4 regions of the Mesorhizobium sp. C416B genome follow, and region 3 is predicted to be linked to each of the others. Evidence: predicted binding sites of a transcription regulator. Region 3 holds the regulator's gene; each other region holds the start of a gene.
What was found. Region 3 encodes PhoB, which activates phosphate uptake and scavenging genes when phosphate is short. Its sites were predicted from a motif close to TGTCATNNANCTGTCAT; they were not measured.
Positions count from the first base shown of each region.

Region 1: olsB (l-ornithine N(alpha)-acyltransferase) is a predicted target of PhoB. The motif match lies at 4,292-4,308, and genes of this name have one in related genera.
Region 2: NLY43_RS17280 (DUF1045 domain-containing protein) is a predicted target of PhoB. The motif match lies at 2,391-2,407, and genes of this name have one in related genera.
Region 4: NLY43_RS14530 (ceramide glucosyltransferase) is a predicted target of PhoB. The motif match lies at 5,696-5,712, and genes of this name have one in related genera.

Region 1 covers NZ_CP100471.1:4,785,943-4,793,412, forward strand. Annotated here, with positions in the region: gene NLY43_RS23340 (fatty acid desaturase) at 270-1,292, opposite strand; gene NLY43_RS23345 (hypothetical protein) at 1,377-1,577, opposite strand; gene grpE (nucleotide exchange factor GrpE) at 1,837-2,466, shown strand; gene NLY43_RS23355 (trimeric intracellular cation channel family protein) at 2,592-3,224, shown strand; gene olsB (l-ornithine N(alpha)-acyltransferase) at 3,353-4,228, opposite strand; gene NLY43_RS23365 (response regulator) at 4,503-6,791, opposite strand; gene acuI (acrylyl-CoA reductase (NADPH)) at 6,893-7,470, opposite strand, start outside.
Region 2 covers NZ_CP100471.1:3,563,623-3,571,092, reverse strand. Annotated here, with positions in the region: gene iolE (myo-inosose-2 dehydratase) at 114-1,031, shown strand; gene NLY43_RS17290 (hypothetical protein) at 1,041-1,289, shown strand; gene iolB (5-deoxy-glucuronate isomerase) at 1,482-2,294, shown strand; gene NLY43_RS17280 (DUF1045 domain-containing protein) at 2,449-3,156, shown strand; gene NLY43_RS17275 (alpha-D-ribose 1-methylphosphonate 5-triphosphate diphosphatase) at 3,191-4,345, shown strand; gene phnN (phosphonate metabolism protein/1,5-bisphosphokinase (PRPP-forming) PhnN) at 4,342-4,971, shown strand; gene NLY43_RS17265 (ABC transporter permease) at 4,974-5,960, opposite strand; gene NLY43_RS17260 (sugar ABC transporter ATP-binding protein) at 6,005-7,470, opposite strand, start outside.
Region 3 covers NZ_CP100471.1:4,427,613-4,435,082, forward strand. Annotated here, with positions in the region: gene pstB (phosphate ABC transporter ATP-binding protein PstB) at 1-657, shown strand, start outside; gene phoU (phosphate signaling complex protein PhoU) at 698-1,402, shown strand; gene phoB (phosphate regulon transcriptional regulator PhoB) at 1,419-2,108, shown strand; gene NLY43_RS21635 (ROK family protein) at 2,139-3,374, opposite strand; gene xylF (D-xylose ABC transporter substrate-binding protein) at 3,640-4,680, shown strand; gene NLY43_RS21645 (sugar ABC transporter permease) at 4,825-6,141, shown strand; gene NLY43_RS21650 (ATP-binding cassette domain-containing protein) at 6,154-6,951, shown strand; gene NLY43_RS21655 (CHASE domain-containing protein) at 7,107-7,470, shown strand, end outside.
Region 4 covers NZ_CP100471.1:2,967,976-2,975,445, reverse strand. Annotated here, with positions in the region: gene NLY43_RS14560 (magnesium and cobalt transport protein CorA) at 1-707, shown strand, start outside; gene NLY43_RS14555 (GcrA family cell cycle regulator) at 868-1,386, opposite strand; gene NLY43_RS14550 (aspartate aminotransferase family protein) at 1,744-2,943, shown strand; gene argF (ornithine carbamoyltransferase) at 2,962-3,873, shown strand; gene NLY43_RS14540 (Hsp33 family molecular chaperone) at 3,982-5,013, shown strand; gene apaG (Co2+/Mg2+ efflux facilitator ApaG/CorD) at 5,199-5,591, opposite strand; gene NLY43_RS14530 (ceramide glucosyltransferase) at 5,813-6,964, shown strand; gene NLY43_RS14525 (O-succinylhomoserine sulfhydrylase) at 6,976-7,470, opposite strand, start outside.

The sequences.
Region 1 (7,470 bases), 360 kb from region 3:
CTGGCTGTCCGGACGGAAATATCCGCCGGGCGCGAGGGAGGAATCGGCGCTCATCGGCGGCAACACCAATGCACCGTCCATCATGATCGCCGAAAAGGCGCCTGACATGATCAGGGCTGCAAGGTCTGGATGCGCGAGGAGCGCAAGGCTGCCTGAGCCGGTTTTTGGGAGATGCCGCCGCGCCTTCGGTGCGGCGGTTTTTTTCTTTGTCTTACGGAATTCCCAAGCGAAAGCCCGGAAAACCGCCTCACACTTTGCTGGAATTGCTTTTAGGCCAAGGCCCGCGCTTCGCGAAACGAGACCAGCTTGCGGCGGTTCTCGTCCCACAACGCAAGCTTGACGCAGCGCAGGCTGTCGAGGAGCGTGACGCGGCCGATGCCGCGCAGTTCGGGATAGTCGCGCAGCACTTCCTGCAGCCGGTAGCCCGGCACCTTGGCCGAGAGATGGTGCACGTGATGGACGCCGATATTGCCGGTGAACCAGTTCAGCACCGGCGGCAAATCATAATAGGACGAGCCGTGCAGGGCGGCACGCTGGAATTCCCACTCTTCGTCCTTCGCCCATTCCGTCTCCTCGAACTGGTGCTGGACGTAGAACAGCCAGATTCCGGCCGATCCGGCCAGGATCACGATCGGCAAATGGACGATCAGGAAAGCGCCGGGGCCGACCAGCCAGATAAGCAGCGCTGCCGCGACCGCGATGCCGAGATTGGTGGTCATCGACGACACCCAGGGCGTCAGGCCGCCGCGCATCATGCCGACCGGCAGCCTCTGCTCGAAGATGAACAGCCAGATCGGGCCAAGGCCGAACATCACCAGGGGATGGCGGTAGAGACGATAGGCAAGGCGTCCCCGCCAAGACAGCTGCCGGTATTCAGCAACCGTCAACGTCCTGATATCGCCCATGCCGCGCTCGTCAAGATTGCCGGCGCTGGCGTGATGGGTGGCGTGCGCGCGCCGCCAGCAATCGTAAGGGGTCAGCGTCAGCACGCCGAGCGCGCGGCCGATCCAGTCGTCGGCAGTGCGGTTGGCGAAGAAGGAGCCGTGGCCGCAATCGTGCTGGATCATGAAGATCCGCACCAGAAAACCGGCGGCGGGAAGGATCAGGATCAAGCCCCACCAGTGGCCATAGGAATAGGCTGCCGAAGACAGCGCCCACAGCGTAACGAAAGGAATAAGGGTGATGGCGAGTTCAAGAGTGCTGCGTCGCCGGTCGGGCTTCTTGTAGCGCGCCAGGATCTTCAACCAGGCGCGCTTGCTGTTGGCGGCCGTCTCGGGGGAAATCATGTTCATCAGGAAGCATAGGCGGGGCGTCCCGCTGCCGCAAGGAAAAGCTCACGCAAAATTACTGCGCGTAATTGTCGCGCGATAGCATCGCTATTGACGGCGTTGGCCGCCGGCCATGCTGGCTTCTATGCCGTCCAGCCGGTCGAGCAGATCCCGGAAACGGGCGGGAATGTCGGCCTCGGTGCGGAAGGCCGGCAAGGTGCGCAAGAAGCGCGTCGTCGCCTCGGTGCCGAACTGGCGCCTGATGTCGGCGGCGAGCTCTTCGCTTCTGTTGCCAGTATTGCGGTCCATTGTCTCAAATCCTGTGTCGGTTTCAAAACTCCTCCAAGCTTTGAATGGTTCCCCATAGCGGGGTATTGGCAAGCAAAGGCTGCCGTTACGGTAAAGTTTGAATTAATTTTGAACGTCTTTGCGTCCCGCACCAAGTCCGACGGGCAGCCCGCAACATTGCCTGCTGTTGGGCGTCCTCCTGGGCTTGCCCCTTGATTTTTGGCCGCCAAACCTCGATATCGGGCGCAAATCCAAACCATTCGAATGACGGGAAATGGCGATGAGCGACCAGACAAAAGACGAACGCGCGCCCGAGGATATCGAAACGGCCGAGGCCGAGCGCACGCAAGGCGGCATCGACGGCGACTATGAAGCGCTGGTGCGGCTGCTGAAGGAAAACGAGGAGCTGAAGGACCGCGCGCTGCGGGTCGCGGCCGAGATGGAGAATCTGCGCCGCCGCACCGCCCGCGACGTGCATGATGCGCGCGCCTATGCGGTGGCCAATTTCGCCCGCGACATGCTGTCGGTATCGGACAATCTGCGCCGCGCACTCGATGCTATCCCCGCCGAGGCGAAAGCGGCCGGAGATGCCGGCTTCAAGGCGCTGATCGACGGCGTCGAGATCACCGAGCGCGCCATGCTGTCGACGCTGGAACGGCATGGGGTGAAGAAGCTCGAACCGGAAGGTGAGAAGTTCGACCCGAATTTCCACCAGGCGATGTTCGAAGTGCCCAATCCCGATGTGCCGGCCAACACCGTCGTCCAGGTCGTGCAGCCGGGCTATTCGATCGGCGAGCGCGTGCTGCGGCCGGCCATGGTCGGGGTCGCCAAGGGCGGCCCCAAGATCGCGGCCACCGAAGCGCCGGTCGAGCCGGGGCCGGTGAACGAGCAGGCCGAGAAGGATGCGTGAGTAGGAATAGGCAGTAGGGAATAGGGAATAGGGAATAGGGAATAGGGAATAGGCAGGCGTATCAATCGCGCGGCTTCGTGTTATTCATTCTTTCCCTAATTCCCAATCCCTACTACCTCATGTCCCTGACACCCATCGACCTCCTCGACTATGCTGGCGTCGCCGTCTTTGCCGCGACCGGGGCGTTGGCGGCTTCGCGCAAGCAGCTCGACATTATCGGCTTCCTGTTTCTGGCCAGCGTCACCGGCATTGGCGGCGGCACGCTTCGCGACGTCATCCTCAACCTGCCCGTCTTTTGGGTCGCCAACTCCGGCTATGTGCTGGTTTGCGCGGCGGTTGCGGTGCTGGTCTTCTTCATCGCCCACCGCGTCGAATCCCGCTGGAAATGGCTGCTCTGGCTCGACGCCATCGGATTGGCGGCCTTTTCCGTAATGGGCGCGGCCAAGGGGCTGGCCATCACCGGCTCGCCGGTCGTCTCCGTTGTTATGGGCGTGTTGACCGCCACATTTGGCGGCATCCTGCGCGATCTGCTGGCCGGCGAGCCATCGGTGCTGCTCAGGCCCGAAATCTACGTCACCGCCGCACTCGCGGGCGCCGGCCTCTACACACTTGGCGATCTTGCCGGCCTGCCGCCGCTCGCCTCGGATATCGCCGGCTTCGTCGCGGCTTTCCTGGTGCGCGGCGGCGCGCTGAAATTCGGCTGGACCTTTCCGTCCTACAAGAGCCGCCCGGGACGGCGACCGGAGGATATTCCGTAGGGAGAGGGATTAGGGAATAGGGAATAGGGAATAGGGAATAGGGAATAGGGAATAGGGAATAGTCGGTAGTCAGCAATTCGCGGCAGCCTTCACTACTGCCTACTGCCTACTGCCTACTGCCTACTGCCTCACGCCGCAAAGCGCTGCGCTTCCCCGCCATAATAGTTGACGTAGCGGGCGCCGATTTCCTTGACCGGCATCACCACGAACACATCGACGGTGGAGAACTCACGGTCGATGACGCAGCCGTCGCCGATGCGGGCGCCGACGCGCAGATAGCCCTTGACCAACGGCGGCATGGCCGCAATCGCCGCCTTGGCGTTGACCGCCTCGATCGGCATAAGGTCCATCGAGCAATAGCGCCCGGAGACCGCCCGCACATCCCAGGCGGAGTTGGTCCGGCAGTGATGGGCAAGGTAGGTGAGCGCCTCGGCATGCGCAGCCGGCACCGTGCCAGGGAACGAGGCACAACCGGTCATCACGCCGATCTCATAGTGGTTGATGTAGGCCCAGATGCCTTGCCACAGCGCCTCGATGGTGCGCTTCGAGCGGTATTCCGGCAGCACGCAGGAGCGGCCGAGCTCAAGGAAGCGCTGGCCAGGATGGCGGGCGATCAGCTTGGTCAGTTCGAACTCGCCTTCGGAATAGAAGCCGCCGGCAGTCGCCGCAATCTCTTGCCGCAGCAGGCGGTAAGTGCCGACGATGCGGCGATGCTCGGGGCCGGAGATCGAGGTGTCAAGCACCAGCAGATGGTCGCACAGCGGGTCGAAGCGGTCGGCGTCGCGCCGGTCCTGCGCCTGGAACAGGTCCTTCCTGGCGCCAAGCTCGTCATAAAACACCCGGTAGCGCACTTCCTGCGCGGCGGCGATCTCGGCCTCATTGCGGGCAAGCCGCACTTCGAGATTGCCGATACGGCCCAGCGGTGCGCCTGTTGCGACGGCATCGGCGTTCCGCGCGGCGAGCAAAGCGCCGCCTGCGCTGGGCCGAGTGTCACATTCCGGCATAACTGTATGCACGAGTGATTCTCCTTCGAGCCATCCCTCTTGGCACGGGGATACGGTGTAGGTGCAACAGGATTGTGACAGTACCGTGATACGGCGCGACGGGCAATACTTCGTCGGCTGGCGAAAACCCTCATTCGGCTACCTACGTGACGCGAGGATTGCGCCAGCGTCGCCTTGAAGCGCGTCGCGCTAGGACGATTCACGCGACGCGCTTCAAGTCTTTGTTTTGCATGTCGTCTTCTCAAAACCGGGGCCACTTTTGAGCGACATGAATTCAGGCGGCCACCTGGCCCTCGACGGCATGGACCAGCGCGTCGGGATCGAGCGGCTTGGTGACAAAGCCGCTGGCGCCATGGGCGAGCACGGTGTGGCGGGTCTTTTCCTGGCTGTCGGCCGAAAGCACCATGATCGGAACCGGCGGCACAGCCATTTCCTCCTCGTGGCGGCGGATGGCGGCGATCGCGTCCAGCCCGTCCATGACCGGCATGTGCAAATCCATCAGCACCACATCGAAGCGATTTTTCAGCCCGGCTTCGGTCACCGCCTCGACCGCGGCCTTGCCATTGCCGACCACTTTCACGCGATGTCCCGCCTTCAAAAGCGTGGCGCGGGCAAGCATGGCGTTGATGTCGTTGTCTTCGGCGATCAGCACCGACAAACCTTGCTGGCGCCCGCCATGGGCACGAAGCGAGGACGCGCCGGTCTTTTCCGGCTTGGGCGGCGGCAAGGCAGGGGCATGACTGGTCAGCAGCACGCGCAGCAGGGTTTCGCCGCGCACCGGCCTCGCCAAGAAGGTGGCGTAGCCGCTGGTGCGGAATTCGCCAAGCATGCCGCGGTCGGTCGGCGCGATCAGCGTGATCGCCTCGCAATCGGCAAAGCCACTCTGGCGCAGGCGCTTGAGCAGTCTGCCGTCGCCGTCCTCCAGGGCCGCGTCGATCAACAGCACATCGCAATGTTCGGCGAAGGGCGTCGCCTGGGAAGCGGTTGCGGCGACGTCGACGGCGCCGCCATGGGCGCGGATGGTGCGGGCGATGGCGTCCGCCTCGACGGCGTTCTTCGACACGATCACGGCGCGCCGGCCGGCGAGGATGTTCTGCCGGTTCTGCGGTGCTTCGGTTGCTCCTGCGGCCGGGATCTCGAAGACGAATTCCGATCCCTCGCCAAGCCGGCTCGACACCGAAATGGCACCGCCCATGGCGGTCACCAGCCGCCTTGAGATAGCAAGACCGAGGCCGGCGCCGCCATGGGTGCGGGTCGAGGTGCCGTCGGACTGTTCGAATTCCTCGAAGATGCGCTCCATGTCGTCTTCGCGCAGGCCAGGGCCGGTGTCGGCGACGGTGAAGCAGATGCGGTCGCTGGTCTCGGTGCGGGCCCGTGCAACCGAAACCAGCACGCCGCCGGTGTCGGTGAACTTGATCGCATTGCCGATCAGGTTGAGCAGCACCTGCCTGACTCTTCCCGGATCGGCCATGATCATCTGTGGCACGTCGGGCTCGACATGACAGCCGAGGCCGATGTTCTTGGCGAAGGCTTTGGCCGCCATCAGTTCGATGATGTTGTCGGCGATTTCGCGCAGCGATGTCGGCTGCGGCTCCGGGTCGAAACGGCCGGCCTCTATCTTGGAATAGTCGAGCAAATCCTCGATGAGCGCCAAAAGGGCGCTGGCCGAGGTCGAGACAGCGCCGACATAGGTGCGCTGCTCGGGCGACAGATTGGTGTCAGCCAGAAGCTTGGCCATGCCCATGATGCCGTTCATCGGCGTGCGGATCTCATGGCTGACGGTGGCGAGGAAGCGCGACTTGGCCTGGCTGGCATATTCGGCGCGCTCACGCGCGGTGATCAACGAGGATTCGGCGCGCTTGCGGGCGGTGATGTCACGGGCAATCGCCCGGTGCGAGACGGCGCCGCTATCCTTGTCGCGCACCGACAGTTCGATCCACGAGAACCAGCGCGGACCGTTCGGGGTACGTATGGAGACGTCGGTGGAACTCAGGCATTCATGATCGGAAAAGGCGGCGTCGGGAACGATACCGACATCGATGCCGAGGTCGGCCAGAGTCCTGCCGGCAAGGTCGCGCTGATCGGTTCCGACGAGGCCGGCGAAAACCATGTTCGCATAGACGATGTGGCCGTCGCGGTCGCGGTGGACGACGAGATCGCCGAGCGCATCGATCAGCCCGCGAAAACGCTCCTCGCTCTCCTGCATCTCCCACATGCGGTCGGCCAGCGTCTCGATCTCGGCGCGGCTACGGGCCGCGGTTTCGTCGAGCAAGGCCGCCGCGCGGCGGACGGTGCGCCGGCTGCGCAGGTGCATGGCGACGCCGGCAAGGCCGGTCGCCAGCAGACCGAACGTGATGAAGATCGGCGCGCCGGTGAGGTGAGACAGGCCCGCCAGCACGACGCTGGCGACGACCGTCAGGAACAGCAGGCCCTCGTGCGTGGCGCGCGGAAAATCCGGCGCCAGCGGCGGCGCAGCAACATGCTGCCGCTTGGGCGTCGCCGGGTTCGGCCCGTCGATGCTTTCGGCGCGGCTCTTCTCTTTCCTGGCGGACTCCGCGATCATGCGGAAATCCTTGCCAGATAGAGATTATGGAAAAGCGCGGCGGATCGTTCGAATTTTAGCGGTCATGCATTTTTGCCGCCCGTTCTGGCGGCTTCGGGGCCTCACATATCCACGACCATGCGCCCCCTGATCTTGCCCTCGACGATGTCGTGGGCGGCGGCGATGATGTCGTCGAAGCCGATGGTCGTCGACAGGCCGGCGAGCTTTTGCAGATCGAGATCGCTGCCGATGCGGCGCCAGGCTTCGAGGCGCACGGCCTTGGGCGCCATCACCGAATCGATGCCGAGCAGCGAGACGCCGCGCAGGATGAACGGGGCGACGCTCGACGGCAGATCCATGCCACCCGCCAGGCCGCAGGCGGCGACCGCGCCGCCATAGGCGGTCATCGACAGCACATTGGCCAGCGTGTGGCTGCCGACGGCATCGATGCCGCCGGCCCAGCGCTCCTTGGCCAGCGGCTTGGCCGGCTGGGAGAGTTCCTCGCGCGAAATCACTTCGGCGGCACCGAGGTCGATCAGATAGGAGCCTTCGGCGTTGCGGCCGGTCGAGGCGATGACGTGATAGCCAAGGCTGGACAGGATCGAGACCGCGACCGACCCAACGCCGCCGGCTGCACCCGTCACCACCACCGGACCGCGATCCGGCAGGATGCCGTGCCGCTCCAGCGCCATGACGCTGA
Region 2 (7,470 bases), 860 kb from region 3:
TGGGGAGGTCGGACCGCAGGTCCGGGTGGGGGTCTGGCGCCGCACCCCACCCCGCTGCTTCGCAGCGACCCTCCCCACAAGGGGGAGGGTGAACAAGAAACCGGAGCTAAAACTTGAAAGCCAAACTGGGCATGTCCCCCATTGCGTGGTGGAACGACGATCTTGCCGAACTCAGCGACGACGTCTCGCTGGAAGAGTGCCTGCGCCAGTCGCGCTCGGCAGGTTTCACCGGCATGGAAATGGGCCGGCGTTTTCCAAACGACCCCGAAATCATGCTGCCGATCCTGAAGCAGGCCGACGTGACGCTGTGCGGCGGCTGGTTCTCCGGCACCCTGGTTGATGAGGACATGGGCAGGAACAAGGATCGCATCCAGCCGATGATCGACCTGTTCAAGGCGGTGAATGCGCCTTGCATCGTCTATGGCGAGGTCGGCCGCTCGATCCAGGGCGATCGCTCCAGGCCTCTCGCCACCAAGCCGAAATTGTCGAACGACGAGATGAGGGCCTATGCCAGGCGCCTCACCGAATTCGGCGAATGGTGCGCCGAGCAAGGCATGCCGCTGTCCTATCACCATCACATGGCGGCAGTGGTCGAGACTGAGCCGGAGCTCGATGCCTTCATGCGCCATTCCGGCGAAGGCATTCCGTTGCTGCTCGATGCAGGGCATCTCGCCTTTGCCGGTGGCGACGTGCTGCGCGCCATCGACAACCACCACAAGCGCATCAGCCATGTCCATGTGAAGGATGTGCGCATGGGCGTGATCGACGGGCTCGACCGCACAAAGCAGTCCTTTCTCGACGCCGTGGCGCTCGGTGCCTTCACGGTGCCTGGCGACGGTTCGCTCGATTTCGGCGCCATTGTGCAGCGCTTCGCCGACCATGGCTATGAAGGCTGGTTCGTCGTCGAGGCCGAGCAGGACCCGAAGAAGAACCCGCCGCTCAAGATGGCGCAGGTCGGCCACAAGGAATTGATGCGGGTGATGACGGCGGCCGGCTACACGGTGGAAACGCAGGGTTTTCCCAATGCCTGAGGCGATCCGATGAAGGATTACGAGCACCCGTTCTTCCGGCCGCTGTGGCGGCGCGTTGCCGTCGTCGCCGTCTGCGTGATCTGGGCCGGAATAGAATTCGCCTCCGGCACCCCATTCTGGGGCATCATTGCGCTCGGCTTTGCCGCCTACGCCGTCTGGCAGTTCTTCTATCTTTACAAGCCGGTGGAGGAGAGCAAGGCTGCGCCTCATCGACCGAAGACCGGCGAAGCGAAGGCGGACGCCGGACCGAAGGAATGAAGCGGCCGTGGCTCGGAAGGGCTTGCGGGTCGGACACTGGACACCTGGCGTATCGCCTACGTCGATGATTGGCCGGAACGTCCCTCGCTTCGTCATCCTAGGGTCTTCGCGACGGAGCTTCGCTCCTGCTTCGCCCTAGGATGACGAAGTTGAGAGGCCGACCTCGAAGACTTGCGATAGGAGAGACAAAACATGTCGAAACTGCTCGTCAAAGCCGACAAGGGCCATGGCCGCGTCGCCCATGTCACGCCCAAAAGCGCCGGATGGACCTATGTCGGCTTCGACCTGCACCGCCTGAAGCCGGGCGAGACCGCATCCGGCAAGACGCAGGATCGCGAAGTCTGCCTGGTGTTCGTCACCGGCAAGGGCACGGCAAGGGCCGGCGGCCAGGAACTCGGCCTGCTCGGCGAGCGCATGTCGCCCTTCGAGGGCAAGCCGTGGTCGGTCTATATTCCGGAGGGTTCGGACTGGTCGGTCACCGCCGACACCGATCTCGAACTCGCGGTCTGCTCGGCGCCGGGCCTGGGCGGCGGCTTGCCCGTTCGCGTCATCGCACCCGACGACCTCGGCCAGGAGACTCGGGGCAAAGGCACCAACACGCGCTACGTCACCAACATATTGCCCGAGGGCAAGCCCGCCGACTCGCTGCTGGTGGTCGAGGTCATCACGCCCGGTGGCCACACATCGAGCTACCCGCCGCACAAGCACGATCAGGACAATCTGCCGGCCGAATCCTATCTTGAGGAAACCTATTACCACCGCCTCAACCCGCCGCAGGGCTTTGCCTTCCAGCGGGTCTACACCGACGCCGACAAGTCGGGCGCCCGCGAACTGGACGAGGCGATGGCGATCGAGGACGGCGATGTCGTGCTGGTGCCCAAGGGCTATCATCCGTGCGCGGCCTGTCACGGCTACGACCTCTATTACCTTAACGTCATGGCCGGGCCGAAGCGGACGTGGAAGTTCCACAACGCGCCCGAGCACGAATGGCTCATGAAGGCCTGATCGGCCTTCGCTTGCGCCGGAAGCTGTTGGTCCAGCAGCGAAAAATCGTCGGCTAACGATCCATGGGGTCGATTTGCCTTCGAAAACTCGCATAAGCTTCGTCAATCCGTCATGGAAATCACCTATGGCAGCGGGCTGACGAGGATTTTTTTCGATGCGCTACGCCATTTATTTCACCCCGAGGCAGGACGAACCGCTGGCGCGGATCGCCGCCAATTGGCTGAGCCGCGACCCCTTTGGCGCCGCCACCAGGCCGGTCGAGGCGGTGGGCGAGCTGTCGGCGGCCGAAGTCGCCTTTCACACCGCATCGGCGCGGCGCTACGGTTTTCATGCGACGCTGAAAGCGCCCTTCCGGTTGGCCGCCAACGAAACCGAAAGCTCGTTGCGCGCGGCGCTGGACGCCTTTGCCGAAGCAACGCCGACGGTCACCATCCCGCGCCTGGTCGTCAGCCAGATCGATGGTTTCTTCGCTTTGCTGCCGGAAGGCCCGCTGCCGCCGCTCAACCGTTTCGCCGATGATGTCGTGCTTAGCTTCGACCGTTTTCGCGCGCCGCTCACCGAGGCCGAGATCGAGCGGCGCAGCCCGGATTCGCTGAAGCCGGCCGAGTTCCGCAATCTCTGCCAGTGGGGCTATCCCTATGTGTTTGAGACCTTTCGCTTCCACATGACACTGTCCGGCCGGGCCGGGCCGCAGGAAAGCCAACGTCTGCGCGCGGCAATTGACAGCCTGTTCGCCGATGTGCTGCAGCAGCCGGTGCTGGTGGATGCGCTGACGCTGTTCGTCGAAACCGAACCGGGCGCTCCGTTCATGGTGCTTTCGCATCATGCGCTCGGCCGCCGCGCTGCCCGAAAAACCGCCTGACCGCAATTCGTCCGAGTAAGCAAGGACTGCCTGAATGACCGCCGAAACTGTTCTCCACAACGCCCGCATCGTGCTTGCCGACGAGATCGTCGAAGGGTCGCTCGTGCTGCGCGACGGTTTTATCTCCGGCGTCGACGCCGGCACCGGCCACACCGGCGGGAGCATGGACGGCGAGGACATGGGCGGCGACTACATCATTCCCGGCCTGGTCGAGCTGCACACTGACCATCTCGAAGGCCACTATGCGCCGCGCCCGAAAGTGCGCTGGAACCCGATCGCCGCCGTCCTTGCCCATGACGCGCAGGTGGCCACCGCCGGCATCACCACCGTGCTCGACGCTTTGCGTGTCGGCATGGACGAGGACGCGGATATTACCTCCGACGACATCCGCAAGCTCGCCGGCGCGATCGAGGACAGCGTCGCGAAAGACCGGTTGCGGGCCGACCATTTCCTGCACCTGCGCTGCGAGGTCTCGGCGCCGGATTGCTTGCGGGCTTTCGCCAATTTCGATGGCGACGGGCGGGTCAAGCTGGCCTCGCTGATGGACCATGCGCCGGGACAGCGTCAGTTCGTCAATCTCGAGACCTACGCCCATTACTATCAGCGCAAGCTGAAATTGACCGATCGCGACTTCCAATTGTTCTGCGAAAAGCGGATGTCGGAATCAGCGAAGAATTCGGGACCGAACCGGGTGGCGATATCAGCCGCCTGCAACGAGCGGGGCATTGTGCTGGCAAGCCATGACGACGCCACATCGGGCCATGTCGACGAAGCGATCGAGCAGGGCGTGCGCGTCGCGGAATTCCCGACCACGCTGGAAGCCGCCAAGGCCTCGAAGGATGCCGGGCTCGGCGTGCTGATGGGCGCGCCCAACGTCATGCGCGGCTCCTCGCATTCGGGCAATGTCTCGGCCCGCACGCTGGCCGGCGACGGCCTGCTCGACATATTGTCGTCCGACTATATCCCTTTCAGCCTGATCCAGTCGGCCTTCTTCCTCGGCGACGTCGTCGAGGGCATCTCCTTGCCGCAGGCGGTCGCGATGGTGTCGAAGAACCCGGCCGAGGCCATCGGCCTCAACGACCGCGGCGTCATCGAACAGGGCCGCCGCGCCGACCTCGTGCGGGTGCGCGTCGACGACCATGTGCCGGTCGTGCGCACCGTCTGGCGCCAAGGGCGGCGGGTCGCCTGATGGTCTCGGCGTCGATCGAGCGCGAACTGACCAGCGAGGCCTTTCCGGTCCGCAACGGCGTCTTCGTCGCCGTCGTCGGCCCGAGTGGCGCCGGCAAGGATACGGTAATCGGTTATGCCCGCACCTTGTTTGCCGACGAGACGAGGCTGGAGTTCGTCCGCCGGGTCATCACCAGGCCGAGCGATGCGGCAAGCGAGGATCACGACACGCTGGCCGACGCGGCCTTTGTCGAAGCCGAGGCCGACGGCGCCTTCGCCATTTCCTGGGAGGCGCACGGCCTGCGCTACGGCATTCCGGCCGATGTCGACTGGTCCATCGCCAATGGCCATGTCGCGGTCGCCAATGTCTCGCGCGCAGTCATCCCGGTGCTGCGGGAGCGCTATGCCAATCTGGCTGTCGTCGAGATCACCGCCTCGCCGGAAATCCTCGCCGAGCGTCTCGCCCAGCGCGGCCGCGAATCGCGCGGCGAAGTGCTGGCTCGGCTCGCCCGCAGCGCCAATGTCGCTTTGTCCGGCTCCGGCGTCACCTCGATCGACAATGGCGGCCGGCGCGAAGCCGCCGGAGAACGCTTCGCCGAGGTGCTGCGCAAGGCGATGGCCTTCTCGGATATATCCGGCGTGATGTAGCGCTACTCGGCCGCGACAGTCTTGCGGCTGGCATCGAGCATCAGCCGCCTTGCGCGGAACACGCCCCATTGCTGGTCGACCAGCACGCCGATCAGGATCACGCCGCCCATCACCGCGAAGTTGAGCGAGGACGGGATGCCGAGCAGATTGACCAGGTTCTGCAACTCCTGCAGCAGCACGGTGCCCAGGATGACGCCAACCAGCGAGCCTTCGCCGCCGCGCAGCGAGAAGCCGCCGAGCACGGCGGCGGCAATGGCGTAGAGTTCGTAGAACTGGCCGTGGCTGGCCGGCGAGATCGAGCGCGTGTACATGGCGAAATAGATCGCCGACAGCGCCGTCAGAACGCCGCAGATGACATAGGCGGCCATCACGACGCGGCCGGTGCGGATGCCCGAATATTTAGCCGCCTCTTCGTTCTTGCCGATGGCATAGAGGTAGCGTCCGAACACCGAGCGGTGCAGCACCACCCACATGACGATCGAAATGACGATCAGTGCGATGAAACTGTTGGGCACGCCATAGCTGCGGCCCGCGGTGAGGAATTCGAGCTCGGGAAAATTCTGGCCGAAGGCGAAGCCGGCGGTGCCGTCGGCGGTATAGAAACGGGCGACCCCGCGATAGATCAAAAGGCCGCACAGCGTCACCACGAAGGGCTGCAATTTCAGCCTTGTGATCAGCCAGCCATGCGCCAGCCCGATGATGCCGCCCAGCACCAGGATCAGCGGCAGCGCCAGCGGCCATGGCATGTCGCGCACAGCGATGAAATCGATGAACAGCGTGCCGAGCAGCGCCACCAGCGACCCCACCGACAATTCGATGCCGCCGGTGATGATGACGAAGGCCTGGCCGATGGCGAGAATCCCGAACAGGCCGATCAGGTTCGAGGTGTTGGCGAGGTTGATCGGCAAAAGGAAGCGCGGGTTGATGGCGGTCACCACGGCGCCGACCACCAGGATCAGGATCAGCAGGCCGAGATCTTTTTTGCTCATCGTCTTCTCCCCAATGCGCCGGACCGGCAATCGCCTGAAGCCCGCTAGTTTGCCGGCTTGCCGACCGCCAGCAACAGCACGTTTTCCTGGCTGAATTGTTCCTTGTCGAGAATGCCCGAGATCTGGCCCTCATGCATGACGGCGATGCGGTCGGACACGCCGATCACCTCTTCCATGTCGCTGGAGATCATCAGCACGGCCACGCCGGCATCGGCCAAGGCTCGCATCAGCCCGTAAATCTCGGCCTTGGCGCCGATATCGATGCCGCGCGTAGGCTCATCGAGGATCATCACCTTCGGGTTCATCGCCAGCCATTTGCCCAGCACCACCTTCTGCTGGTTGCCGCCCGACAGCGTGCCGGTTCGCGTCTGCACCGACGGCGCCTTGATGCCGAGATTGCTCTTCTGCTTCTCGGCGGTGGCGGTCTCGGCGCTTGCCGACACCAGTCGACGCTTCGCATGCGCCGGCAGGTTGGGCAGCGAGATGTTCTGCGCGATCGACAGGTCAAGCAAAATGCCGGTCAGCTTGCGGTCTTCCGGAACCAGGAAAATGCCATGCGCGACCGCATCGGCCGCCGAACCCAGTACAAGCGGCTTGCCGTCGAGTTCGAGCCCACCGCCAAGCGTGCTGTCGATGCCGAAGAACACCCGCGCCAGTTCGGTGCGGCCGGAGCCGACAAGACCGGCAAGGCCGAGGATTTCACCGCGCCTGATGTCGAGGTCGACCGGCCGGGCAGGGTAGGCGGGGGTGCGGATGGCTTTGGCCGAGAGAGCCGTGGCGCCCGGCGCCCGCGCCGCCTCGGAGGCCTTCTCGCGCTCCTTCAGCATGCGGCCGATCATCAGCTTGACCATCTGGTCGTGGTTGATGGCGCTCTTCGGCAAGGTGCCGGCCAGCATGCCGTCGCGCAGCACCACGACGCGGTCGGCGACGCGCTCGACCTCATGCAGCCGGTGCGAAATGAAGATGACGCTGATGCCATCGGCCTTCAGCGCCTTGATGACGTCGAGCAGCTTGTCGGTTTCGGCAAGCGGCAGGCTCGATGTCGGCTCGTCGAGGATGACCAGCCGGGCCTTGATCGACAGCGCCTTGGCGATCTCGACCATCTGCTGCTGGGCAAGCGACAGCGAGGCAACCGGCGTATCGGCGGAAAAGTTGGCGCCGACACGCTTCAGCAGCGGCGCCACCATTTCGCGCAGCTTGGCGCGGTCGACCAATCTCAGCGGCCCGCCGCGCAACGGCTCGCGGCCGAAGAAGATATTGGCGGCAACATCGAGGTTTTCGAACAGATTGAGTTCCTGGTGGACGAAGGCGATGCCCGACCCCAGGCTGCCTTCGACGGTGAGCCCGTCATGCGCAACGCCGTCGACGGTGATGGCGCCGCTGTCCGGCCTGGTGACGCCGCCGAGGATCTTCATCAAGGTCGACTTGCCGGCGCCGTTTTCGCCGACCAGGCCGATCACCTCGCCCGGCCTGACTTCCATGGAAAAGCCGTCCAGCGCCACCACGCCCG
Region 3 (7,470 bases):
CTGATCGGCCCGTCCGGCTGCGGCAAGTCGACCTTCCTGCGCTGCCTCAACCGCATGAACGACACCATCGATTCGGCGCGGGTGACCGGCAAGATCACGCTCGATGAAGACGACATCTACGACAAGAACATCGATGTCGTCGAACTGCGCGCACGCGTCGGCATGGTGTTCCAGAAACCCAATCCGTTCCCGAAGTCGATCTACGAGAACGTCGCCTACGGCCCGCGCATCCATGGGCTGGCCAAGCGCAAGTCCGACATGGACCAGATCGTCGAGCAGAGCCTGAAGAAGGCGGCGATCTGGAACGAGGTCAAGGACCGCCTGCAGGAGCCCGGCACCGGCCTGTCCGGCGGCCAGCAGCAGCGCCTGTGCATCGCGCGCGCCATCGCCGTGTCGCCGGAAGTGATCCTGATGGATGAGCCCTGCTCGGCGCTTGATCCGATCGCCACCGCCCGTGTCGAGGAGCTGATCGACGAACTGCGCCAGAACTACACGATCGTCATCGTCACCCATTCGATGCAGCAGGCGGCGCGCGTGTCGCAGCGCACGGCGATGTTCCATCTCGGCTATCTCGTCGAGGAGGGCGCAACCGACAAGATGTTCACCAACCCCGACGACAAGCGCACCCAAGATTACATTACCGGCCGCTTCGGCTGAACCTTCCGGCGGGTGAATTTCAGGCACGAGGACCAAGATCATGGGTGAACATACCGTCGCCTCCTTCGATGAAGAGCTCGGGCAGATCAGCAAGCTGATCCGCGACATGGGCGATCTGGCAGGCTCGATGGTCAGCGGCTCGACCAGGGCGCTGCTCAATTCGGACAATGCGCTGGCACAGCGTGTCGTTTCCGACGACGCCATCATGGATGCGCGCCAGCGCGAACTGGACGACCGCGCCATCACGCTGATCGCCAAGCGCCAGCCGATGGCCAACGATCTGCGCGCCGTGGTCGGCTCGATCCGCATGGCCGGCGACCTCGAGCGCATCGGCGATCTCGCCAAGAACATCGCCAAACGCGTCGGCACCGTGGGCTTGAGCGTCACGCCGCGCGACCTCTCGCACTCCATCGATGCCATGGCGCAACTGGTGCTGATCCAGGTGCAAGGCGTCGTCGAGGAATATGCCGCCACCGATGCGGCAGCTCTTGCAAAACTCAGGAATGACGACGAGCGCATCGACGTCAAATACACGTCCGTGTTTCGTGAGCTCTTGACCTACATGATGGAAGACCCTCGCAACATCACCGCCTGCACGCATCTCTTGTTCTGCGCCAAGAATCTTGAGCGCATCGGCGATCATGTCACCAACATCGCCGAAAATGCGTATTATGTGCTGACCGGCCAGCAATTGCCCGCCAATCGTCCGAAGCAGGACGAGACGGCGATGGCCACGCCGGCCTGATGAGGGTGAACTGCCTATGATCGCGCCACGCATCATGGTCGTGGAGGACGAGGAGCCACTAGGCGTGCTCCTCCGCTACAACCTCGAATCCGAAGGCTATCAGGTCGAGGTGGTGACACGCGGCGACGAGGCCGAGATCCGCCTGCAGGAAAACGTGCCCGATCTCCTGGTGCTCGACTGGATGGTGCCGGCTGTTTCCGGCATCGAGCTCTGCCGGCGGCTTAGAGTGCGGCCCGAAACCGAGCGGCTGCCGATCATCATGCTGACCGCGCGCGGTGAGGAAAGCGACCGCGTGCGCGGCCTGTCCACCGGTGCCGACGACTATCTGGTCAAGCCATTCTCGACGCCGGAGTTCATGGCGCGCGTGAAAGCGCTGCTGCGCCGCGCCAAGCCGGAAGTGCTGTCGAGCGTGCTCAAGGTCGGCGACATCGTGCTCGATCGAGAATCGCACCGGGTCTACCGCAAGAAGAGCGAGATCAGGCTCGGACCGACCGAGTTCCGGCTGCTCGAATTCATGATGCGCCATCCCGGCCGCGTGTTCTCGCGCAGCCAACTGCTCGACAATGTCTGGGGCGAGACGATCTATATAGACGAGCGAACCGTCGACGTGCATGTCGGGCGGCTGCGCAAGGCCGTCAACAACGGCCGCATGCCGGATGTCATCCGTACCATTCGCGGCGCCGGCTACGCTATTAGGGAAGACTAGGATGCTGCGCGTCGCGCCGTTGCCGGCCATTCAGGCGACATGCTTGCCGGATTTCGCCTGAATGCCCGGCGCGAAAATCTCCTGGTCGACGAAGCCGAGCGCGCGCATGGCGCAGCCTTCGCGGATCAGCGGCAGCTCGTTGGGCTCGGTGTCGAAGGAGATCGATTTCGAGTGCTGGCCGCCGGCGGTCTGGGCGATCGCTTCGCGCAATGCCGGCTCGATCAGGTCGAAGGCGGCGGCGCTGACGCCGACCATGGCGACGGGTGCCGGATCGATCAGAGCAAACAGGCTGCCGAGGCCGAAGCCGAGCGCCTCACCGGCCCTGCGATAGGCTTCGCGCTCCGGGCCATCGGTTTCGCGGGCGCGCGCGGCGAGTGCGCGCATATCAGCGTCGCCGATATCGACCGGCTCGGCATCCTCGCCCATCATTTTGGCGCTGCGCCAGATGGCGTAGTTTCCGGCATAGGCCTCGACGCAGCCGCGCCGCCCGCAGCGGCAGAGCGCGCCGCCCGGACGGTGGATCATGTGGCCGAACTCGCCGCCCGAGGAATGGGTGCCGGTGAACAGTTCGCCTTTCAGCACCAGTCCCATGCCGATGCCGTGCGACAAGAGGATGGCGATAAAGTTGTCGCGGTAGCGCTCGGGCTGGCGCCATTGCAGCGCCACCGCCATCATATTGCAGTCGTTCTCCATGGTGGCCGGAATGCCGAATTCCACTTCCAACATGTCGGCGAAGGCAATGTCGGTCAGTGGCGTGATTGGCGACCACAGCATGGCGCGCGCCTGCGAATCGGTGATGCCCTGGATGCCCATGGCAATGCGGGCGATGCTCTGGACATCGAGGTCGGGATCCTCAAGCCGCCGCCGGACGATTGCTACGCATTCGCCAATCAGCTCGTCGCGCGGCTTGGTCAGCGTGTCCAGCCGGCGCTGTTCCTCGGCGACGACGTGGCCGGCATAGTCGATGACGGTGACGGACAGGAAATTGAGCGACAGCACGACGGTCATCACCGCCGCCGCTTCCGGGTTGAGGCCAAGGCCGACCTGCGGCCGGCCGCGTTTCAGTGCGCCTGTCTCGCCAGGTTTGCCTTCAATCAGGACGCCTTCTTGAATCAGATCAGACGAGATTGCCGATATGGTCGAGTGGCTGAGGCCGGTGGTCGCCGCAATCTCGGTCCGCGACGGCTGGCCGGCCCGGCGCACGGCCGAAATCACCATGGCACGGTTGCGACGGCGCAGATCGTCGTGGCGGATTCCAACCGACATTTGTTTCCTCCCGGCCTCCTCGCGCCTCATGATAGTGAAGGCGTTCGACGGCACCAGCCAAATATTGGCAGACGCCGGCAGCCCTGTCATTGTTTATTGCGGACCTCGAAAAAATTCGGCAAGGCCATCAGAATCCATCAGAATCGATGTTGACAGCGCCTTATCATTGAACCAGTATTTTTTCGAGGCTCGAAAAAATAGGGCCTCTGTGTGCCGGCCCTCGGGCCAGTTTTGTCGCGCCGCACGCGGCGCAGGGAGGATTATGATGAACAGATTTGCAGCCGCCATGCTGGCGGGTGTCGCCATGTCGCTGGCGCTGATGTCGGTCGCGCAGGCGAAGGACAAGGTCATCGGCGTGTCGTGGTCGAACTTCCAGGAAGAGCGCTGGAAGACCGACGAGGCGGCGATGAAAACGGCGATCGAGGCTGCCGGCGACAAGTACATTTCGGCCGACGCGCAGTCCAATCCCGGCAAGCAGCTGACCGACGTCGAAAGCCTGATCTCGCAGGGCGCCAACTCGCTGATCATCCTGGCGCAGGACGCCTCGGCCATCGGCCCGGCGGTGCAGAAGGCGCTGGACGAAGGCATTCCGGTCGTCGGCTATGACCGCCTGATCGAGAACAAGGACGTCTTCTACCTGACCTTCGATAACAAGGAAGTCGGCCGCATGCAGGCCCGCGAAGTGTTCAAGGCGAAGCCCGAAGGCAACTATGTCTTCATCAAGGGCTCGGGCTCGGATCCGAATGCCGATTTCCTGTTCTCGGGCTCGATGGAAGTGCTCAAGGAAGCCATCGACTCGGGCAAGATCAAGAATGTCGGCGAGGCCTATACCGATGGCTGGCTGCCGGCCAATGCCCAGAAGAACATGGAACAGTTCCTGACCGCCAATGACAACAAGGTCGATGCCGTGGTTGCGGCCAATGACGGCACCGCCGGCGGCGTTGTCGCCGCGCTGACGGCGCAGGGCCTTGCCGGAACGGTTCCGGTCTCCGGCCAGGACGGCGACCATGCCGCTCTGAACCGCATCGCGCTCGGCACGCAGACGGTGTCGGTGTGGAAGGACGCGCGCGAACTCGGCAAGAACGCCGCCGAGATCGCCTCGCAGCTTGCCGATGGCAAGAAGACGGGCGACATTGCCGGCGCCAAGGACTTCACCACGCCTGGCGGCAACACCGTCAAGTCGCTGTTCCTGACCCCCGTCGCGATCACCAAGGACAACCTCAACGTCGTCATCGACGCCGGCTGGATCAAGAAGGACGAAGTCTGCACGGGCGTCGCCGCCGGCAGCGTCGCGGCTTGCAACTGATCTCGACGACTTGAAGAAATGAGGCGCCGCGGCTGTCAAGCCGCGGCGTTTTCTCTACGAGAATTGTGTGTTTCCGCCATCGGCGGCAAACTTCTAGGCTGTGGTCCGGCATCCGCGCCAGACGGCAAGCCGCTGGAGGACATCATGACCGACACGACCTCAAATCCGCAGGCCGATACGGCACGAGCGTCTGAACTCGGCGCGGTCGCCCGGTTCCTGAAAGCGACCGAGCTCGACACGCGCATGCTCGGCATGGTCGGCGCGCTGCTGGTCATCTGGGTCGGCATACATATCCTGTCGGGTGGGCTTTTCCTGACGCCGCGCAATCTTTGGAACCTGTCGGTGCAGACGTCCTCGGTCGCGATCATGGCGACCGGCATGGTATTGGTCATCGTGATGCGCAACATCGACCTTTCGGTGGGCTCCGTCGAAGGCGTGATCGGCATGATCATGGGCGTGGCACAGGCCGAATTCCTGATTCGCGTCATCGGCTTCCAGCTTGGAAACCCCTGGCTCTGGATCGTCGCGCTTGCCGCCGGCGTGGTGCTTGGTCTGCTGATCGGCGCGTTCCAGGGCTTCATCATCGCCTATATGCAGGTTCCGGCCTTTATCGTGACGCTTGGTGGCCTGCTGGTCTGGCGCGGCATGGCATGGCTCATCACCAGCGGGCGCACGGTCGCGCCACTCGACGCCACCTTCCAGCTGATGGGCGGCGGACCACGCGGCTCGATTGGCGCCGCTGCCAGCTGGATCGTCGGCATTGTCGCCTGCGCGGCGGTCGCCTTCGCGCTGCTCAACGGTCGCTCGCAGCGCAAGCGCTTCAGCTTTCCACTGCGCCCCGTCTGGGCCGAGACCTTGCTTGGCGTGGTCGCTTGCGCGGCCATCCTCGGCGCCGTGTGGATCGCCAATTCCTATCCATGGCCGATCGGCATCGTGCGCCAGTACGCACAGCAGAACGGCATCACCGTTCCCGAAGGCGGGCTGTTCATCGCGCATGGCATCGCCATACCGGTGCTGATGGCGGTGATTGTCGGCATCATCATGACGTTCATCACCAAGCGCACGCGTTTCGGCCGCTATGTCTTCGCCATCGGCGGCAATCCGGAGGCAGCGGAACTCGCCGGCATCAACACGCGCTGGGTGACCATGAAGGTGTTCATGATCATGGGTGTGCTGGCTACAATCAGCGCGGCGATCTCGTCGGCCCGTCTCAATGCGTCGACCAATGCGCTGGGCACGCTGGACGAGCTTTTGGTGATCGCAGCCGCTGTCATCGGCGGCACGTCGCTCGCGGGCGGCGCCGGAACGGTGATGGGCGCCATGCTCGGCGCGCTTCTGATGCAGTCGCTGCAATCCGGCATGGTGCTGCTCGGCATCGACTCGCCGCTGCAGAGCATTGTCGTTGGCGCTGTCCTGGTCATCGCCGTCTGGCTCGACACCGTCTACCGCAAGCGCGTCTAGGGAGGAACGATTATGGAAAAAACTGCTCCCACCGGTACGCCACTGATCGACATGCGCAACATCTCGATCGCGTTCGGTGGCATTCGCGCCGTCGACGATGCGTCCATCGATCTTTTCCCGGGCGAAGTGGTGGCGCTGCTTGGCCACAACGGCGCCGGTAAGTCGACGCTGATCAAGATCCTGTCGGGCGCCTACAAGCGCGATGCCGGCCAGATCTTGGTCAACGGCCAGGAGGCCTCGATCTCCAATCCGCGCGACGCCAAGAAATACGGCATCGAAACGATCTACCAGACGCTTGCGCTGGCCGACAATGTCGACGCTGCCGCCAACCTCTTCCTCGGCCGCGAACTGATGACCGCGTGGGGGACACTCGACGATGTCGCCATGGAGGCCGAGGCGCGCAAGGTGATGGGCCGGCTCAATCCGCGCTTCCAGCGCTTCAAGGAGCCCGTGATCAAGCTATCGGGCGGCCAGCGCCAGTCGGTGGCGATCGCACGCGCCATCCTGTTCAACGCCCGCATCCTGATCATGGACGAACCGACGGCCGCGCTTGGGCCGCAGGAGACGGCGCAGGTCGGCGAACTGGTAAAGCAGCTCAAGGCCGACGGCATCGGCATTTTCCTGATCAGCCACGACATTCACGACGTGTTCGAGCTTGCCGACCGAGTCTGCGTAATGAAGAACGGCCAGGTCGTCGGCACCGCGCTCACCACCGATGTGACGCAGGACGAAGTGCTCGGCATGATCATCCTGGGAAAGTGTCCGCCCGGCGCCATTCCCGGTCCGGGTGCGCTGAAGATCGCGGCCTGAGACCACGATATCATCGGCTCTCATCTTCACCGATGTTCGACCGATAAGCCGGCTAAATATACGTGATATGCCAGCCGTCATTATGGCTTGGCCGCGCCATTGTCTTGCCGCCGCGACTTGCCCATAAAGGTTCCCGAACCGTCCGTGGGCCTGCGTTGAAGAAGTTTTTCCCGATCCTTGCCTTCATTGCCGTTGCACTGATCAGCCTGACGATGGCGGGCTTCGCCTATTTCGCCACCCAGGAAGCGGCGCGCATCAAGTTCGAGGCGACGGCCGACGACGCGCTCAACCGCATCGAAAGCCGTATCGATCTGCATCTGTCACTGCTGCGCTCGACGCAGGCGCTGTTCGACGCCCGCAATGGCGAGATTTCAGGTAGCGAATTCAAGGCCTTCTTCAGCGCCCTCAATGTCGATAACAATTTCGCCGGCCTGCGCGGCATCGGCTATCTCAGGCTGGCCAAGACCGGTGACGAAGCGGCGGTCGAGCGCGACATGTTGCGCGACCGCGGCGCCGCCC
Region 4 (7,470 bases), 1.5 Mb from region 3:
TGATCGACGGACGCGTCACCTTCGGCGAGACGCATCTGTTCGTCGGCTCGGGCTATATCGTCAGCGTCAGGCATGGTCCCTCGACCTCATACGCCGCCGTGCGCCAGCACTGGGAAAGCTGTCCGCACTCACTGGCCAAGGGCGAGGATTTCGTCCTCTACGCCATCCTCGACTTCATCGTCGACAACTACATGCCGGTGCTAGAGCAGATCGAGGACGAGGTCGAGGCGATCGAGGACAGGGTGCTGCTGAAGCCGATGACCGGTCCCGACATCGAGCGGCTCTATATGCTGCGCCGCGATCTGTTGCGCCTGCGCAATGCGGCGCTGCCGCTGGTCGAGGTCTGCCGCCGGCTGACCAGCGCCGAACTGCCGCAGATCCATACCGCAATGCATCCGCTGTTTCGCGATGTCACCGACCATATCCGCACCGTGCAGGAAAAGATCGACAGCCTGCGCGAGGTTCTGGCGTTCGCTTTCGAAGCCAGCCTGCTGGTCGGCCAGAGCCAGGAAACCGCGAACACCAAGAAGCTGGCCTCATGGGCGGCGATCCTGGCGGTGCCGACGGCGCTCGCCGGCATTTACGGCATGAATTTCGACGACATGCCGGAACTGAAGATGCAATACGGCTATCCCGTCGTATTGGTCTCGATCGCGCTGATCTGCTCGTTTTTGTATTGGCGATTTCGGAAGAGTGGGTGGCTGTGATGGTAGGCAGTAGGCAGTAGGCAGTAAGCAGTAAGCAGTAAGCAGTAAGCAGTAAGCAGTAAGCAGTAAGCAGTAAGCAGTAAGCAGTAGGCAGAATAAGGTAGCGCCTCACGAGCGCTACCCCATTCCCTACTGCCCAGTCCCCAATCCCTATTCCTAACTACCGGCTCCTGCGCCGCTCTGAAGCCGGCTGGAACGCCACCCTTGCGTGGTACTTGCAGTAAGGTCCGGTTTCAGCCGCCTCGTTGCCGCAGAAGTTGAAGTCTTCCGACAGCGGATCGCCATTCGGCCATTTGCAGGTGCGCTCGGTGAGATCGGTGAGCTGCAGATGCCGCGAGATCGGCACGACGACGTTTTCGACCGGGCGGATGTAGTGGCGCGCCACTGGCTCGGCGTCGAACTGCGCCTGCAGCGCGTTCGCCCCGATCGAAGTCGTGACATGGCGCTGCGCGGTTGCGGCGCGCGGCACCGATTTCTGGATCGAAGATCCCTGCGTTGTCTTCTTCTGACGCGCCGGCGTCGCGGTCGAGCGTCCGCGGCCCGACAGCTTCAGCCGGTGCACCTTGCCGATGACCGCGTTGCGGCTGACCCCGCCGAGTTGGGCGGCGATCTGGCTTGCGCTCAAGCCCTCCGACCACAGTTTCCTGAGAAGTTCGACCCGCTCGTCAGTCCAGTTCATGAGACCGCGCTCCTGCTAAGTGTGCGGCAGCCGGAATCCGTTCCCGACCCGGCAATCTTTGCCGGGGCAGACACCACATATATTAGGTGATTAGGTCCGCCGCACGAAATCTAGTTATTTCCCGACTACAATTACCTCATGTGTTGACTCGGTGACAAGAGTCCCAGGTGCAACACGAATCGGTTTTTTAGGTTTTCCCCAACTTGCCCGGTCGCTTATGAGCCAGCGTCTCGTCGGAGCTTGCCGCGCGCCTCTGCACGACGTTTTCGTTGACTTCATGGCCGAAAAACACGATAAGCCGCAAAGGCCGCCGCTTTGGCGGCTTTTTTGATTTTTCCGGTACCGGAGACGCATATAATGAGCGGTTCGGCGCTTTACGAGACCTTTGCCCGCGCCCCTTTGGCCTTCGATCATGGCGAAGGCACCTGGCTGGTTACCGACAAGGGCGAGCGATATCTCGATTTCGCTGGCGGCATCGCGGTCAATTCGTTGGGCCACAGCCATCCGCATCTGGTCTCGGCCCTGACCGAACAGGCGGCCAAGCTCTGGCACGTCTCCAATCTCTACGAGATCCCGGGGCAGACCCGGCTCGGCGAGCGGCTGGCTGACGCCACCTTCGCCGACAAGGTGTTCTTCACCAATTCCGGCGCCGAGGCGCTCGAATGCGCGATCAAGACGGCGCGGCGCTACCAGTTCGTCAAGGGCCATCCCGAGCGCTTCCGGGTCGTCACCTTCGAAGGCGCCTTCCACGGCCGCACGCTGGCGACCATCGCCGCCGGCGGCCAGTACAAATATCTCGAAGGTTTTGGGCCCAAGGTCGAAGGCTTCGACCAGGTCGGCTTCGACGACATCGACGCCGCCGAGAAGGCGATCACACCAGAGACCGCCGCGATCCTGATCGAACCGGTGCAAGGCGAGGGCGGCATCCGCCCGGTGCCGACGCAATCCTTGAAACGGCTGCGGCAGCTCTGCGACCAGCACGGCCTGCTGCTGATCTTCGATGAGGTCCAGTGCGGTATCGGTCGCACCGGAAAGCTGTTCGCGCATGAATGGACCGGCGTGACGCCCGACATCATGGCGATTGCCAAGGGCATTGGCGGCGGCTTCCCGATGGGCGCGTGCCTCGCCACCGACGACGCTGTCGTCGGCATGACGGCAGGCGTGCATGGCACCACTTTCGGCGGCAATCCGCTGGCCATGGCGGTCGGCAACGCTGTGCTCGACGTCGTGCTGGAAGACGGCTTCCTCGAAGACGTCCAGCGCAAGGCATTGCTGATGAAGCAGGGCCTGGCGGCGGTCGCCGACGAATTTCCTGATGTCATCGAAGGCATCAGGGGCAGCGGCCTGATGCTTGGCCTGAAATGCGCCATGCCCAACACCAAGGTCAACATGGCGCTGCGCGACCAGCATCTGCTGGCGGTGCCGGCCGGCGACAACGTCATTCGTCTGCTGCCGCCGCTGACCGTCACCGACGCCGAGATCGGCGAAGCGCTCGATCGCATCCGCGCCGGCGCCAAGGGCCTGACCGACGCCATCGCCGCGGCCGCCGCGAAGTAATCCCGAGAACCATTCCCGATGAGCCTTCGCCATTTCACCGATCTTTCCGCCGTTTCCGAAGGCGATCTGCGCCTGATGCTGGACGATGCGGTGGTGCGCAAGGCGCGCCTCAAGGCCGGCGAACGGACCAAACCGCTCGAAGGCAAGGTGCTGGCCATGATCTTCGACAAGCCGTCGACGCGCACGCGCGTGTCCTTCGACGTCGGCATGCGACAGCTCGGCGGCGAGACCATCATGCTGACCGGCACCGAAATGCAGCTCGGCCGTTCCGAGACCATTGCCGACACCGCCAAGGTGCTGTCGCGCTATGTCGACGCCATCATGATCCGCACCACGTCGCATGAGCGGCTGCTCGAGCTGACCGAGAATGCCACGATTCCGGTCATCAACGGGCTGACCGACGACACCCATCCCTGTCAGCTGATGGCCGACATCATGACCTTCGAGGAGCATCGCGGTCCGGTTGCCGGCAAGACCATCGCCTGGACCGGCGACGGCAACAACGTGCTGCATTCGCTGCTCGAAGCTTCGGCGCGGTTCCGCTTCAACCTGAACGTCGCAGTGCCGGAAGGCAGCGAGCCGGCGCAAAAGCATATCGACTGGTCGAAGAGCAATGGCGGCAAGCTGCACTTCACCCGCTCGCCCGAGGAAGCCGTCGACCAAGCCGACTGCATCGTCACCGACTGCTGGGTGTCGATGGGCCAGGAACACCGCGCCCGCGGCCATAATGTCTTCTCGCCCTATCAGGTCAATGCGGCGCTGATGGCCAGGGCCAAGCCCGACGCCCTGTTCATGCACTGCCTGCCGGCGCATCGCGGCGAGGAAGTCACCGACGAGGTCATCGACGGTCCGCATTCGGTTGTCTTCGACGAAGCCGAGAACCGGCTCCACGCCCAGAAGGCGGTTTTGGCCTGGTGTCTGGGCGCTTGATCTCCAGGCGCTTGATCTCCAAGCGCTTGATCCGGGGCGGCGCGATGCCTATTTGCGCCCCATCACGCAAATCAAGCGCGTTTGGACGCATGCACCCCTCCGGGCCGCATGGCCGCGCCCTGGAGCTTTGTCATGTTGGAAACGCATCAAGTGACTGAACATCACCCCAAACTCGGCGAGTTCGGCTATGCCGGCGACGATCATGTCGTACCCTTCGAGGTCGGCCCGCTCGACGTGCGCGGCCGCACCGTGCAACTCGGGCCGATGCTCGACGCCATCCTCAACCGTCACGACTATCCCGAGCCGGTCGCCCGCCTGCTGGCGGAAGCCTGTGTGCTGACGGTGCTGCTCGGCACCTCGCTCAAATTCGAAGGCAAGTTCATCCTGCAGACCCGCACCGACGGCCCGGTCGACATGCTGGTCGCGGATTTCTCCACGCCTTCGGCATTGCGCGCCTATGCGCGTTTCGACGCCGACCGGCTGGAGGCCCTGGTGGCCGCAGGCCAGACCTCGCAGCAGACGCTGCTGGGCAGCGGCGTTTTGGCGCTGACCATCGACCAGGGCGCGCACACGCAGCGCTATCAGGGCATCGTCCAGCTCGACGGCGAGACGCTGGAGGACGCCGCGCGCACCTATTTCCGCCAGTCGGAGCAGATCCCGACCGACCTCAGGCTGTCGGTGGCCAAGCTTCTGACGCCAGGTCCCGGCGGCGCTCGTGAGCAGTGGCGCGCCGGCGGCATCCTGGCGCAGTTCCTGCCGCAGTCACCCGAGCGCATGCGCGTGCCCGACATTTCGGGCGGCGACGGCGATCCGCGTGACGTGACGCAGGAGCCGGCCGACAATTCGTGGCGCGAGCTGGTGGCGCTGCTCGGCACCATCGAGCCGACCGAGCTGATCGACCCGACCATCGGCGCCGAGCGGCTGCTCTACAGGCTGTTCCACGAACATGGCGTGCGCGTCTTCGGCGGCGTGCCGGTCGCCGACCAATGTTCCTGCTCAAGGGACAAGATACGCGGCATCCTCGAGGGGTTTTCCGCGCAGGAGATCAAGGACAGCACCGAAGATGGCGGCATCCACGTCGCCTGCGAGTTCTGCTCGAAGCAGTACGACTTCGACCCGGCGGAGTTTGCAACTCAGTAGCATCTCTTCCTTCTCCCCGTTCACGGGGAGAAGGTGCCCGAAGGGCGGATGAGGGCAGCGCGAACTTTGGTGAATGGCCGCGCATAGCCTAGGTCATGTGCGTGGAAGATAACCTCATGACTCTGGCGCTGCCCCTCATTGCCCTGCCGGGCATTTCTCCCCGTATAGTGACGGGGAGAAAACCCCTAATTTACCGTCCGTCGGGTCCCCGGCAGATCCAGCGAAAACGCGGGAATAGCGACGTCGAACGTCTCGCCCTTTTTGTTGCGCATGGTGTAGTGGCCGACCATGAAGCCGGAGGGCGTCGAGAGCGGGCAGCCTGACGTGTATTGATAGCTGTCGCCGGGATTGAGCTCAGGCTGGTCGCCGACCACGCCGGCGCCGCGCACTTCCTCGACCCGGCCGCTGCCGTCGGTGATGTGCCAGTAACGCGCCATAAGCTGCACGAAATCGTCCGACTGGTTGTCGATCGTCACCTGGTAGCCCCAGACATAACGGTTCTCCGCCGGGTCCGAGCGGTCCTCCAGGTAGAACGGTCTGACCTGCACTTCGATGTTGCGCGTGACGGCGCGGTACATGGGCTGCTCCGGTTGCGCAGCAGGGAACATTTGTCGCGCCATGCGGTTTGATACGCGCAGAGCGGCATGTCCTGCCAGCCTCAAAGCGCAGTGCCGACAAACAATGTCATTTAAGTGACACATGACAATGTTGGTGTGCGCAAACCTTGCCGGCGACTCAAGGCCCATCTGTCGACTGACAAAGCAGCCGCGAGCGGCCTTTCCGGAGTGACCAGATCTCGATGGAACCAGCTCTCACAGCCGCCTTCGCTTCCTCCGCTTTGCTTCTTTCCAATCTCGCCAGCATCCTGCTTGCTTCGTCGAAACTGCAAGCGCGTCGCCTTATCCCTCCGCCGTCCGGCGAGCAGCCACCGGTCTCGATCGTCGTGCCGTCGCGCGGCGTGGAGCCGTTCACACAAGAGACGCTGCAGCGAGCCTTCTCGCTCGACTGGCCGCGCTACGAACTGATCTTCTGCGTCGCTCACGCCGACGATCCCGTCGTCAAACTGATAAACAGGGCGATCGTCCTGTTTCCCAACGTGCCGGCCCGGCTGCTGATCGGCGACGACCGCGTCAGCAGCAACCCGAAGCTCAACAACTGCGTCAAGGGCTGGGAAGCGGCGCGCTATCATTGGGTTATTCTGGCGGATTCCAACGTGCTGATGCCAAGGGATTACGTCCAGCACCTGATGGCGGCCTGGCGGACCAATACCGGGCTTATCTGCTCGACGCCGATCGGCTCGCGGCCGGATGGCTTCTGGGCCGAGGTCGAATGCGCGTTCCTCAACACGCTGCAGGCGCGCTGGCAATATGCCGGCGAGGCGCTTGGCCTCGGCTTTGCCCAGGGCAAGAGCATGCTGTGGAACAAGCCGATGCTCGATACCAATGGCGGTATCCGCGCGCTGGCCGCCGAGATCGCCGAGGATGCTGCTGCAACCAAGCTGGTCAACGGACTGGGCCTGCACGTCAATCTCGTTGCCTCGCCTTTCGAGCAACCACTGGGGCAGCGCCGACTTGCCGACATCTGGTCGCGCCAGGCGCGCTGGGCGCGGTTGCGCCGCGTCACCTTCCCGCTGTTTTTCGCACCCGAGATCCTGACCGGCGTCGCCGTGCCGTTGGCGTTGGCGCTGGTGGCGGCCGCAAGTGCCGGCATCAGCCTGCCGGCCACGGTGTTGGCCGTGCTGACGGCGGCCTACATTCCCGAATGCGCGCTGGCCGCGGCCAAGGGCTGGCACCTGTCGCTGCGCATGGTCCCGGCGATGATGGTGCGCGACATGATGCTTCCCGCCATCTGGGCGCGCGGCTGGCTGAGCGGCGCCGTCGACTGGCGCGGCAACATCATGACCATCGGCACCAAGACGGCCGAACTGGAAGAGGTTTCGTCGGGAGCGTGACGCCTCGCGGCCTATCCGGCTGCCTTCAGCGCCTGCGCAACGTCCTCCAGCAGATCGTCCGTGTCCTCAAGGCCGACCGACAGCCTGAGCGTTCCCGGCCCGATGCCGAGCTCGGCGCGCGCTTCATCGCTGAGGTTCTTGTGCGTGGTGGTCGCCGGATGGGTGATCAGGCTCTTGGCGTCGCCGAGATTGTTGGAGATCAGCACGATGTCGAGCGCGTTCTGCAAGGCGAAGGCCGCCTGCTTGCCGCCCTTCACGTCGAGGCAGATCAGCGTCGATCCGCCCGTCATCTGCTTCTTGACGATGTCGGCCTGCGGGTGGTCGGCGCGGCCGGGATAGATGACGCGGGCGATTTCCGGCCGTCCTGCCAGGAAATCCGCGATCTTGGCCGCGCTTTCAGTCTGCTGGCGCACCCGAACCGGCAGCGTCTCCAGGCCCTTGAGCAGCGTCCAGGCGTTGAACGGCGACAGGCTCGGGCCGGTGTGGCGGAAATAGTCGTGCAAATT